Regions from separate parts of the Modestobacter sp. SYSU DS0904 genome, predicted to be linked through region 1. Evidence: riboswitches for the same ligand, from Rfam matches in the RefSeq annotation. Region 1 holds a riboswitch; each other region holds the start of a gene.

Region 1 (3,261 bases):
AGGTGCCGATCAGCCCGTCGGTGAGGGCGATGCCGCGCAGGTCGTCGTCGGTCAGGTGGTCGGCGACGACGTCGGCCAGCGGCCGCTCGCGCAGGTCGTGCCAGATGGCCGGGTCGCGCAGCCGGCCGGTGAGCTCCGCCTCGCCGGGCAGCGGCTCGGTGAGGGTGGGCGCCAGGTCCTCGGCCAGGGTGGTCAGCCGGCCGTAGAACCGCTGCCAGCCGGCCAGTTCGCCGTCGCCACCGGTGAGCGCCCGGAAGGACGCCGCCGTCGCCGGCCCCTCGTCCCGCTCCACCAGCAGGCCGCGGTGCCGGCCGTCGCGGTGCAGCGGGGTGTACGAGGCGACGGCCCGGTCGACCAGGCGGACCGGCAGCGCCAGGTCGGTCACGATCCGGTCGGGCAGCAGGCTGACCAGGTAGGAGTACGCCGACAGCCGGACGTCGACCCCGCCGAACACCTGCTGGCTGACCGCGGCGCCGCCGAGCACGTCCCGCCGCTCCAGCACCAGCACCGACCACCCGGCGCGCTGCAGGTAGGCGGCGGCGACCAGCCCGTTGTGCCCACCGCCGACGACGATCGCGTCGTACCGGGCCGCGGTGCTCACCCCAGCTCCCGGGCGAAGAAGACCGCGTGCGGGTCGTCGGCACCCACGTAGTGCCCGAACGCCTCGATCGGCCGGTAGCCCGTCGAGGTGTACAGCGCGATCGCCTCCGGCTGCCGGACGCCGGTCTCCAGGCGCACCGTCGTCCAGCCGCGGGCCACCGCCTCGGCCTCCAGCCCGGCGAGCAGCAGCTTGGACACCCCGCGGCCGCGCGCGCCGGGAACCACGTACATCCGCTTGATCTCGGCCTCCGCCGCGCCCAGCGGGCGCAGGGCGCCGCAGCCGATCGGGGTGCCGTCGTCGTCCCGGGCCAGCAGCACCACGGCGACGTCGGCGGCGGACGGCGGCACCCCCGGCTCGCCGGTGCCGTCGTAGCGGGCGCGCAGCTCGACCTGCTGGGCGGCGGTCAGCGCGGCGACGTCGGGGTCGTCCCAGGGGGCGGTGGTGAGGGTGGGCACCGGTCCATCCTGGCGCGCCGCGCTCCGGGCCCCGCTAGCAGGCTCCGGGTCGGCGGTCGGGGAGCGCCGCGCCGGGAGCGCCGTGGGACCGCGGAGCCACGACGGCGCTGAGCCGCGCCGTTGCTCGCGGAGCGTGACGGACGGTCGCCGACGGCGGTCGGGGTTCCCCGGCCCGGCCGCGGTCGGGGGCGCTGCCCGCGTCCGGCCGGGTGCCCAGCTCGGGAAGCGTGTCGGCCGCCCGACCGCGGTGTCCGAGACGGCCGACACGCCCGATCCGGCGCGCCTGTCACGCTCGGTGAGCGTGTTGGAGCACACGCCGGGAGTTTCTCAACAAAATCGCAATGAGCCTTTGTCACGAGCCCATAACGCCCTTACGGTGGGCGACGGTCCGGACGGGCTCCTCAGCCACCCCTCGGTGGCGACCGACCAGACCGCCGCCGAACTCCGCGGCCCGTGCACTCCGGCGGGCCAGGGGACCGGGGACCCACCGCAGCACTGGGGTGAAGCACCGCGCGGCCCAGCCGGGCCGCAGGTGCCGGGTGTCTTCCCACCCGAACCCGTCAGCTAACTCGGTAGGCGGCTCGTTGGAAGAAAGGACCACCCGCCGAACATGGCGAGTTCGCTCAACCCTGCCCGCCGCGGGTCCACCTCCCGCCGGGCGGTCGTCACCCTCCTCGCCGCCGGCGCCCTCGTGGCCGCCCCGCTGCTCAGCCCCGCGCCCGCCGCGGCCGAACCCACCACCTCCGCCGAGGCGGCCACCCTGGTCGCCGAGCGCGCGCACGAACTCGAGGTCGTCACCGAGCAGTTCAACGACGCCCGGGTCGAGCTCGAGACCAAGCAGGCCGAGGTCGACGCCGCGGCCGCCCGGGTCGAGGCCGCCGAGGCCGCCCTGGTCGGCGCCCGGGACCGGGTCCGCGAGGTCGCCCGCAGCGCCTACACCGGCGACCAGCTGAGCACCCTGCAGGCGATGCTGACCAGCGACTCCGCCGACGAGCTGCTGGACCGCGTCGGCACGCTGGGCTCCATCGCCGACCACAACAACGGCATCCTGGGCGAGGCCGTCACGGCCGACGAGCAGGCCACCGAGGCCCAGGCCGCGGCCGAGACCGCCGCCACCGAGGCGCAGCGCCAGCTGGACCAGGTCGAGAAGCAGCGCACCGACCTGAACAAGCAGATCGCCGAGTACCAGGCGATGTACGAGCGGCTCTCCGCCGCGGAGCAGGCCGCCTCCCGGGCCGAGGCCGAGCGCCAGCACGCCGCCGAGGCCGCCGAGGCCGCGGCGGCCGATCAGGCCGCCGGGTCCGCCGCCGGCTCCGCCCCGGCTCCGGGGGCCCGCGCCGGTGGGGGCAGCAACGCCGCCCGCGGCTCGGCTCCGGCTGCCGCCCCGGCGCCGTCCGCCCCGGTGGTCGCCTCCAGCGGCGCCGCGGCGACCGCGGTCAGCACCGCCATGGCCCAGCGCGGCAAGCCCTACGTCTGGGCCGCGGCCGGTCCGGGGTCGTTCGACTGCTCCGGCCTGGTGCAGTACGCCTACGCCGCCGCCGGCATCAAGGTGCCGCACTCCAGCCGGGCGCAGGCGACCATGGGCCGCGCGGTCTCCCGCGGGGAGCTGCAGCCGGGCGACGTCATCGCCTTCTACTCGCCGGTCAGCCACGTGGGCATCTACATCGGCAACGGCCAGATGGTGCACGCGCCGACCTCGGGCGACGTCGTCAAGGTCGCCAGCATCGACGTGATGGGCAGCATCACCGCGATGCGGCGGATCGCCGGCTGACGCCAGCGCCTCACGACGGTGCCCCGGTCGCCTCACGGCGGCCGGGGCACCGTCGTCTCTGGGCCCTGGAACGGCCCCTCCCGGGTCCCGCCCTGAGCCTGCGAAGGGTGGGAGGAGGGGGTCCTTCGTCACATCCGGGAGACCGGGGCGCCGGTGGTTCGTTGTCCCCGGTCGTGGCTGCCCGTCTGCTCGCCCCCGCCCCCGTTGCCCGCACGTTCCGCGTCGTCGCCGTCGCCGAGGCGGTGTCCTGGGCGCTCCTGCTCGCCGGGATGTTCGTGAAGTGGGTGCTGGGCACCTCCGAGCTCGGGGTCCAGGTGTTCGGCCCGGTGCACGGCGCGGTCTTCGTGGCCTACGTCGTCGTGACGCTGGTCGCCTGGCGGGTGCTGCGCTGGTCGCTCGGCACCACCGTCCTCGCGCTGGCCGCCTCGGTGCCG
Region 2 (3,261 bases), on a different contig from region 1:
GGGAGAGGAACCCGCGCATGTCCTCCAGGATGACGTGCGGGTCCTGCGGTATCTCGTCCTCGATGCCGGTGGCGCCGATGAGGTAGGGCGCCGCGTCGATCCGGAAGCCGGAGACGCCCAGCTCCAGCCAGAAGCCCATGATCCGGTGGATCTCGTCCCGGACGTCGGGGTTGGAGATGTCGAGGTCGGGCTCGGACGAGTAGAAGCGGTGCAGGTAGAACTGACCGGCTTCCTCGTCCCACGCCCAGTTGCTGTCCTCCTCGTCGGGGAAGATGATCTTCCGCTCCTCCGCCGGCCGCTCGTCGGACCAGACGTACCAGTCGCGGTACTTGGCGTCGCGGCTGCGGCGGGCCTCGCGGAACCACGGGTGCTCGCTGGAGGTGTGGTTGACGACCAGGTCGGTCACGACCCGGATGCCGAGGTCGCGGGCGGTGCGCACGAACTCGACGAACTCCCCGAGGCTGCCCAGGCGGGGATCGACCGAGTAGTAGTCGGCCACGTCGTAGCCGTTGTCCCGCCGGGGCGAGGGGTAGAACGGCAGGAGCCACAGGCAGGTGATGCCCATCCCGCTGAGGTACGGCAGGCGCTGGGTCAGGCCGCGGAAGTCGCCCACGCCGTCCCCGTCGGAGTCCATGAAGCGCTCGACGTCCACGCAGTAGACGACGGCGTTCTTCCACCACTGGTCGCTGACGGCCGGATCGAACATGACGCGTCGCTACCCCGGTCGGCCGCGTCCGACCCGGGGAGACGGCCGGTGTCCCCTGCCCCTCGGGAGGGGCAGGGGACACCGTCGGTGCGGGTCCGGCTCCGGACGACCGGGGCCGGGCGGGTCAGCGCGCCTGGTAGCTCACGTGCGGGTGGTCGAAGTGGTTCGCCGTGACGCTGCCGCGGTCGCCCATGGGGCTCCAGGAGCCCGTCGGCGAGGTGAGCATGCGCTGCTGCCAGATGATGTACTTCACGCCCAGCTCGTCCCAGTTCGCGACGTGGTACTGGACGACCGCGTCCCCGAGGGCGGCGTCGGACATGACCATGAAGTCCAGTGCCAGCCCCGCGGGGTGGCCGTTCATGTCGGCGGCGCCGGGCCGGGTCCCGCCGATGGTGACACCACCGGCGCCCGGCACGTTGCTGACGACGGCGTCCGCCGCGGACGCCACGTGCGGCTGCACCGGGCCCGCGGTGTTGGTGATCCGGGCGACCGCGGACTGCGGCGCGGCGATCAGCGCCTGGACCGGTGCCGGTGCCGGTACCGGTGCGGGAGCAGCCGCCCCGACGCCGGAGAGGAACAGCACCTGCCCCGGGGTGATGGCGTTCGGGTTCCCGCCGATGACCCCGGCGTTGCGCTGGAAGAGCCCCCGCCAGGACTGGCCGTGGGCCGCGGCGATCGCGGCGATCGTGTCGCCCGGCTTGACGGTGTACTGGTCCCCCTGCGCAGCTGCGGGTGCAGCGACGACCGCGGGGGGCGGGCTGGTGGGGTGGGCCTGGGCCGGGGAGCTCAGGACGCCGAGCGTGACGACGGAGGCGCCCGCCACGACGGGGAGGCCCACGAGGACCTCACGGGTACGGACGAAACGCGGTGCGCGGTGCTTAGACATGGTGATCTCCGATCACCGCCGCCGGGGTTAGCTGTCGGGTTCGGGCGATCGGTGCCCGGCCGGCGATGCCGGCTTCACCCCGAGGCGCGCTGGCTGGTGGTGTCAGCGCGCCGTGTGCGGTGGGTCCCCCACCCCTGCCCTGAATGCTCAGGATGACGACCGGCAGGCAGGGTTTGGCGGACCGGCGCCACGCCCACGAGGCGGGCGTGACCGGAACGTTATGTTCTGGAACCGCCCGGTGTCGCTGTGGTGCCGATCACGTCAGCGGCGCGTCGTGGACGGCACGCCGACGGCGCCCGGAAAGACGCCCGACACGGTCGTCGATGCCTGCCGTCCGGGCACCGCGGCCCGTCCGGGGTGGTGGACCCCGGTACCGCCGCTGGTGCGCGGTCGTGGAAAGTGGCACGGGTCGAGCCTGACGGGCAGGCGCGGCAGCGAAGGGCAGCTATGGGTGACGACGCAGGCATGACCGAGCACGCCGGCCGGGAGAGCGCTGCCGTGGCGCCGGGGGAGCGGCTCTACGCCGGCTGCGACCCGCTCGGCTACGAGCAGTTGCTGACCGAGGAGGAGCGCGGCCAGCTGTGGCGGCTGCGCCGGTTCCTGGACGGCGAGGCGCGACCGCTGCTGGCGGAGTACTGGGAGCGCGCGGAGTTCCCGGCGCAGCTCGTGGCCCCGCTGGCCGCGCTGGACCTCATCGCCCCGCCGTCGCTGACCGCCGGCGGAGCGGCGACCCGGTCGCTGTTCACCGGGTTCCGGAACTTCGAGCTGGCCCGCACCGACGCCTCCCTGGCCACCTTCTTCAACGGCCAGTCGGGGCTGTTCCGCACCACCATCGAGCGCGGCGGCAGCGCCGAGCAGGTCCGCCGGTGGCTGCCCCGGGTCGACTCCTTCGCCGCGGTGGGCGCCTTCGCCCTCACCGAGCCCGACCACGGGTCCGACGTCGCCGGCGGGCTGGAGACCACCGCCCGGAGGGAGGGCGACACGTGGGTGCTCGACGGCCGGAAGCGCTGGATCGGCAGCGCCGTCCTCGCCGACGTGCTTGCCGTCGTCGCCCGCGACGTCGCCGACGGCCAGGTCAAGGCCTTCCTCGTGCCGCGGGACGCGCCCGGGGTCGAGCTGGCCACCATCACCGGCAAGACGGCGCTGCGGATGGTGCAGAACTCCGACATCACCCTGCGTGCGGTGCGGGTGCCCGAGGAGGACCGGCTGGCCCGGATCACCTCCTTCCGCGACGTGGCCGACCTGCTGCGGTCCATGCGCTCGGGCGTCGCCTGGTTCACCGCCGGGGTGCAGGCCGGGGCCTACGAGGCCGCGCTGGGGTACGCCGGCTCCCGGGTGCAGTTCGGCCGGCCGATCGCCGGCTTCCAGCTCGTGCAGGAGAAGCTGGCCACGATGCTGGGCAACCTGGTGGCCTCGCTGGGCATGGCGGTGCGCGTGGCCCAGCAGCAGGACGCCGGCGTCTACCGGGACCAGGACTCGGCGATGGCGAAGTCCTGGACGTCGGTCCGCATGCGCGAGACGGTCGCGCTGGCGCGGGAGGTCGTCGGCGGCAACGGCGTGCTGCTGGACCACGACGTCGCCCGGTTCTTCGCCGACGCCGAGGCCATCTACACCTACGAGGGCACCTACGACGTGAACGCCCTCGTCGTCGGCCGGGCCATCACCGGCA
Region 3 (3,261 bases), on a different contig from region 1:
CGGGTGTTGCCGAAGGGGTCCAGCGCCGAGCCGGTGAGGGTGAAGTCGATGTCGACGGAGCGGGTGACGTCCTTGATGGTCAGGTCGCCGGTGACCCGGTAGACGTCGTCGTCGACCTGCCGCACCGCGGTGGAGTCGAAGCGCATCTCCGGGAACTGCTCGACGGCCAGGAAGTCCGCCGAGCGCAGGTGCGCGTCACGGTCGGGGGCGCCGGTGTCGATGCTCGCGGTGCGGATGCGCAGCGAGACGGTGCTCGCGGTCGGGTCGCCGGTGTCGAGGTGCGCGGTGCCGGCGAAGTCGGTGAACGCGCCGCGCACCGTCGTCACCATCGCGTGCCGGGCGCGGACGCCGATGCGGGTGTGCGCGGTGTCGACGAGGTAGTCGCCGGTGACGTCGGCCAACGCCGCCGTCGCGGCGTCGAAGTCCGAGGCCGCGGGCTCGGGTGCCCGGTGCTTGCCCACGGTTCAGCCCTCCTGGTCTGGGTGGTCCACCCGGTGATCCTGACCGATGGGGGTGACATCGGGGCAGGGTGGCGTGTTCGGCACGCGAGGAGGGGCCGCCCGGTGCGGGCGGCCCCTCCTCGTCGGTGCCGGGTCGATCAGTGTGCGGTACGGATCGCCGGCGTGCAGATCGGTGCGGTGCAGACCAGTGCGGTGCGGATCGCTGCCGTGCTGGTCACTGCTGGGTCCACCGGCGCGGGTCGGCTCAGTACCAGCCGGCGGACTGCGACTGCGACCAGGCGCCGCACGGCGAGCCGTACCGGTTCTCGATGTAGATCAGGCCGGCGTCGATCTGCCGGTAGCCGTCGGAGGTCTTGGCGATCCCGGTGCCCTTCCAGGTGGAGTCCAGGAACTGCGGGATGCCGTAGGCGGTGCTGCGCGGGTTCTGCGCGTTGGGGTTCCAGCCGCTCTCCTTGCCCCACAGCTTCTCCAGGCAGGAGAACTGGCCGGAGTCGCCGCCGAGCTTGGACAGCGCGTAGCTCTGGAACGAGCCGGCCGGCGCGGCGGCGGCCGGGGCAGGGGCTCCCCCACCCGAGGAACCGCTCGAGGAACGCGGGGCGGCCGGTGCCCGCGGGGCCGCCGCGGCGGCCTGCTCGGCCTTGCGGGCGGCCGCCGCCTGGCGGGCCTCCTCCGCCAGGCGCGCCTCCTCGGCGAGCCGGGCCTCCTCGGCCTTGCGGGCCTCCTCGGCGAGCCGGGCCTCCTCGGCGGCGATCGCGTCACGCGCCGCCTGGTCGGCGGCGGCCTGCGCCTGCTGGGCGGCCGCCTCGGCCTCCTGGCGCTGGCTGCGGTCGGCCACCAGCTCGCCCAGCCGGTTGCCGACCTCACCCTCGGCGACGACGGTGCCGGCGTGCTGGGCGGTGAGGCCGAGCTGGGTGGCGATGCTCATCGGCTCGGGCGCCGCGGTGGCCTGGGCGTCGGTCTGCCCGCTCACGACGACGTTGACCACGACCGCACCGACCGCGGCGGCGGCCAGGTACATCGCCGGACGACGCAGGCCGGCCGGGGGCGCCAGGCGGCGGGACCGGCGGGGGGTCTCCTCGCCGCCGACGGGGAGGACCGCGGTGGGCAGGTCGCCGTCGGCGGGGAGGTCGGGGCCGGCGTGGTCGTGCAGGGTGGTGCGGGGGGACATGAAGGAGGGGGCTCCCGGGCTCTTCCGTGGCCGCCTACCGGGTTAGCTGACGGATTCGGGCGGGAAGACGCCCTACCCGGCCGGGCGCGTGCCCGGGCGGGATTCACCCCAGTGCTGCGGTGGGTCCCCGGATCGCTGCGGAGAGCGACTCGGCGGCACCCGGCGCGGGCTCCCCGGATGGGGACGTGACGTCCGGCCGGACTCGACCACGGTAGAGCTCGTTACGACCTCGTGACAATGCTCGGCGGCCAGTTCGTCGGCTTCTGCGGCGAGGCCCCTGGTCAGCGCCGTGTGATCCGTCCCGCAGGCCCCATCGGTCCCATGAGGTGCGTGACGGGGCGCGGGCCGGGCGGGGTCAGGGCAGGCGCCAGACCGTCGTCCGGCGGACCTCGCCACCGTCGGCGTCCGGGACGTCGTGGACGGCGGCCGCCAGCAGCCCCTCGCGCGGCACGTAGGCGCGTCCGGGGTCCCCGAGCAGCACGGTGGCCCCGCGCAGCCAGTGGGCGCCCAGGTACGGCAGCACCCGGGCGGTCATGTCGCGGTCGTAGCAGACGTCGCCGGCCAGGACGACGTCCACGTCGGGCCCGTCGTCGTCCAGCACGTCGCCCACCACCTCGATCCCGGTCACCCCGTTGAGCTCGGCGTTCAGCGCGATCGCGGTGTGCGAGTACGGGTCGACGTCGCTGGCCACGACGTGCGCGGCGCCGGCCTGCAGCGCCGCCACGGCGACCAGCCCGCTCCCGGCGCCGAGGTCCAGCACCCGCTTGCCGGCCACGAGCTCCGGGCGGTCGAGCACGTGCCGGGCCAGCGCCTGGCCGCCCGGCCAGGCCGCGGCCCAGAACGGTGGGTCCTGGCCGGCCCCGCCGGCCTCGGTCTCCATCGCCTCCCACAGGGCGACCACGTCGTCGGCGACGTGCAGCTGCACCTCGGGCACCAGGGTGGGCCGCTCGACCCGGGTGTGGGCCTGCAGGAAGGACGGCGGGACGCGGTCGGGGGCGGGCACCCCGTCAGTGGACACCCAGGGGCCCGACCGCGCGCCGCCGGGGTGAGCTGCTCAGTTCTTGCTGTCGCTCCGGACCACGGTGACCGGGCAGGGGGCGTGCCGGGTGACCTGGTCGCTGGTCGAGCCCAGCAGCAGGCCGGCGAAGCCACCGCGGCCGCGGGCGCCCACCACCAGCACGTCGGCCTGCCCGGCGGCGGCGATGAGCGCCTTCACCGGGGCGGTGTGCGCGACGTGGCAGGTGACGCCCGCGGCACGCTCCTGGCCGAGCGCCGAGACGACGTCGGCCTCCAGGTCGGCCTGGACGGCCTTCTCGTAGTCGCTCATCGGCGGGACGTAGCCCGGCGACCAGCTGGCCGGCTGGGGTGCGGTGGCGATCCGCCAGGCGCGGACGACGTGCAGCGGCCACCCGGCCCGCTCGGCCAGGCCGGCCGCCCACAGCAGCGCCTCCTGGGCGCACCCGGAGCCGTCGTGACCGACGACGACCCCACCGCCGACCGCCCCGGGCACGGCCTCTCCCGCTGCCTCGGCCATCGCCTCGTCGACCTCTGCCGCGAGCGCGTCCCTCGTGCCGCCCTGCTCCGTCACCGCGTCCTCCTGATCCGTGCCCGTGCTTCCCGTGCCCGGTCATC

What was found. Region 1 has a riboswitch for cyclic di-AMP ahead of ACI79U_RS04035 (C40 family peptidase). Riboswitches for the same ligand answer to the same signal wherever they lie in the genome.
Region 2: another riboswitch for cyclic di-AMP. It lies ahead of ACI79U_RS14150 (LysM peptidoglycan-binding domain-containing protein); the one in region 1 lies ahead of ACI79U_RS04035 (C40 family peptidase).
Region 3: another riboswitch for cyclic di-AMP. It lies ahead of ACI79U_RS02050 (aggregation-promoting factor C-terminal-like domain-containing protein); the one in region 1 lies ahead of ACI79U_RS04035 (C40 family peptidase).

What each region holds. Positions count from the first base shown of each region.
Region 1 is NZ_JBJHAQ010000004.1:93,189-96,449, reverse strand. Features, by position in the region: gene ACI79U_RS04045 (phytoene desaturase family protein) at 1-601, opposite strand, end outside; gene ACI79U_RS04040 (GNAT family N-acetyltransferase) at 598-1,056, opposite strand; cyclic di-AMP (ydaO/yuaA leader) riboswitch at 1,482-1,651, shown strand; gene ACI79U_RS04035 (C40 family peptidase) at 1,667-2,827, shown strand; gene ACI79U_RS04030 (DUF3817 domain-containing protein) at 3,001-3,261, shown strand, end outside.
Region 2 is NZ_JBJHAQ010000021.1:34,532-37,792, reverse strand. Features, by position in the region: gene ACI79U_RS14155 (alpha-amylase family protein) at 1-706, opposite strand, end outside; gene ACI79U_RS14150 (LysM peptidoglycan-binding domain-containing protein) at 831-1,592, opposite strand; cyclic di-AMP (ydaO/yuaA leader) riboswitch at 1,594-1,767, opposite strand; gene ACI79U_RS14145 (acyl-CoA dehydrogenase family protein) at 2,058-3,261, shown strand, end outside.
Region 3 is NZ_JBJHAQ010000002.1:172,988-176,248, reverse strand. Features, by position in the region: gene ACI79U_RS02055 (YceI family protein) at 1-461, opposite strand, end outside; gene ACI79U_RS02050 (aggregation-promoting factor C-terminal-like domain-containing protein) at 706-1,629, opposite strand; cyclic di-AMP (ydaO/yuaA leader) riboswitch at 1,650-1,784, opposite strand; gene ACI79U_RS02045 (class I SAM-dependent methyltransferase) at 1,985-2,632, opposite strand; gene ACI79U_RS02040 (universal stress protein) at 2,684-3,217, opposite strand.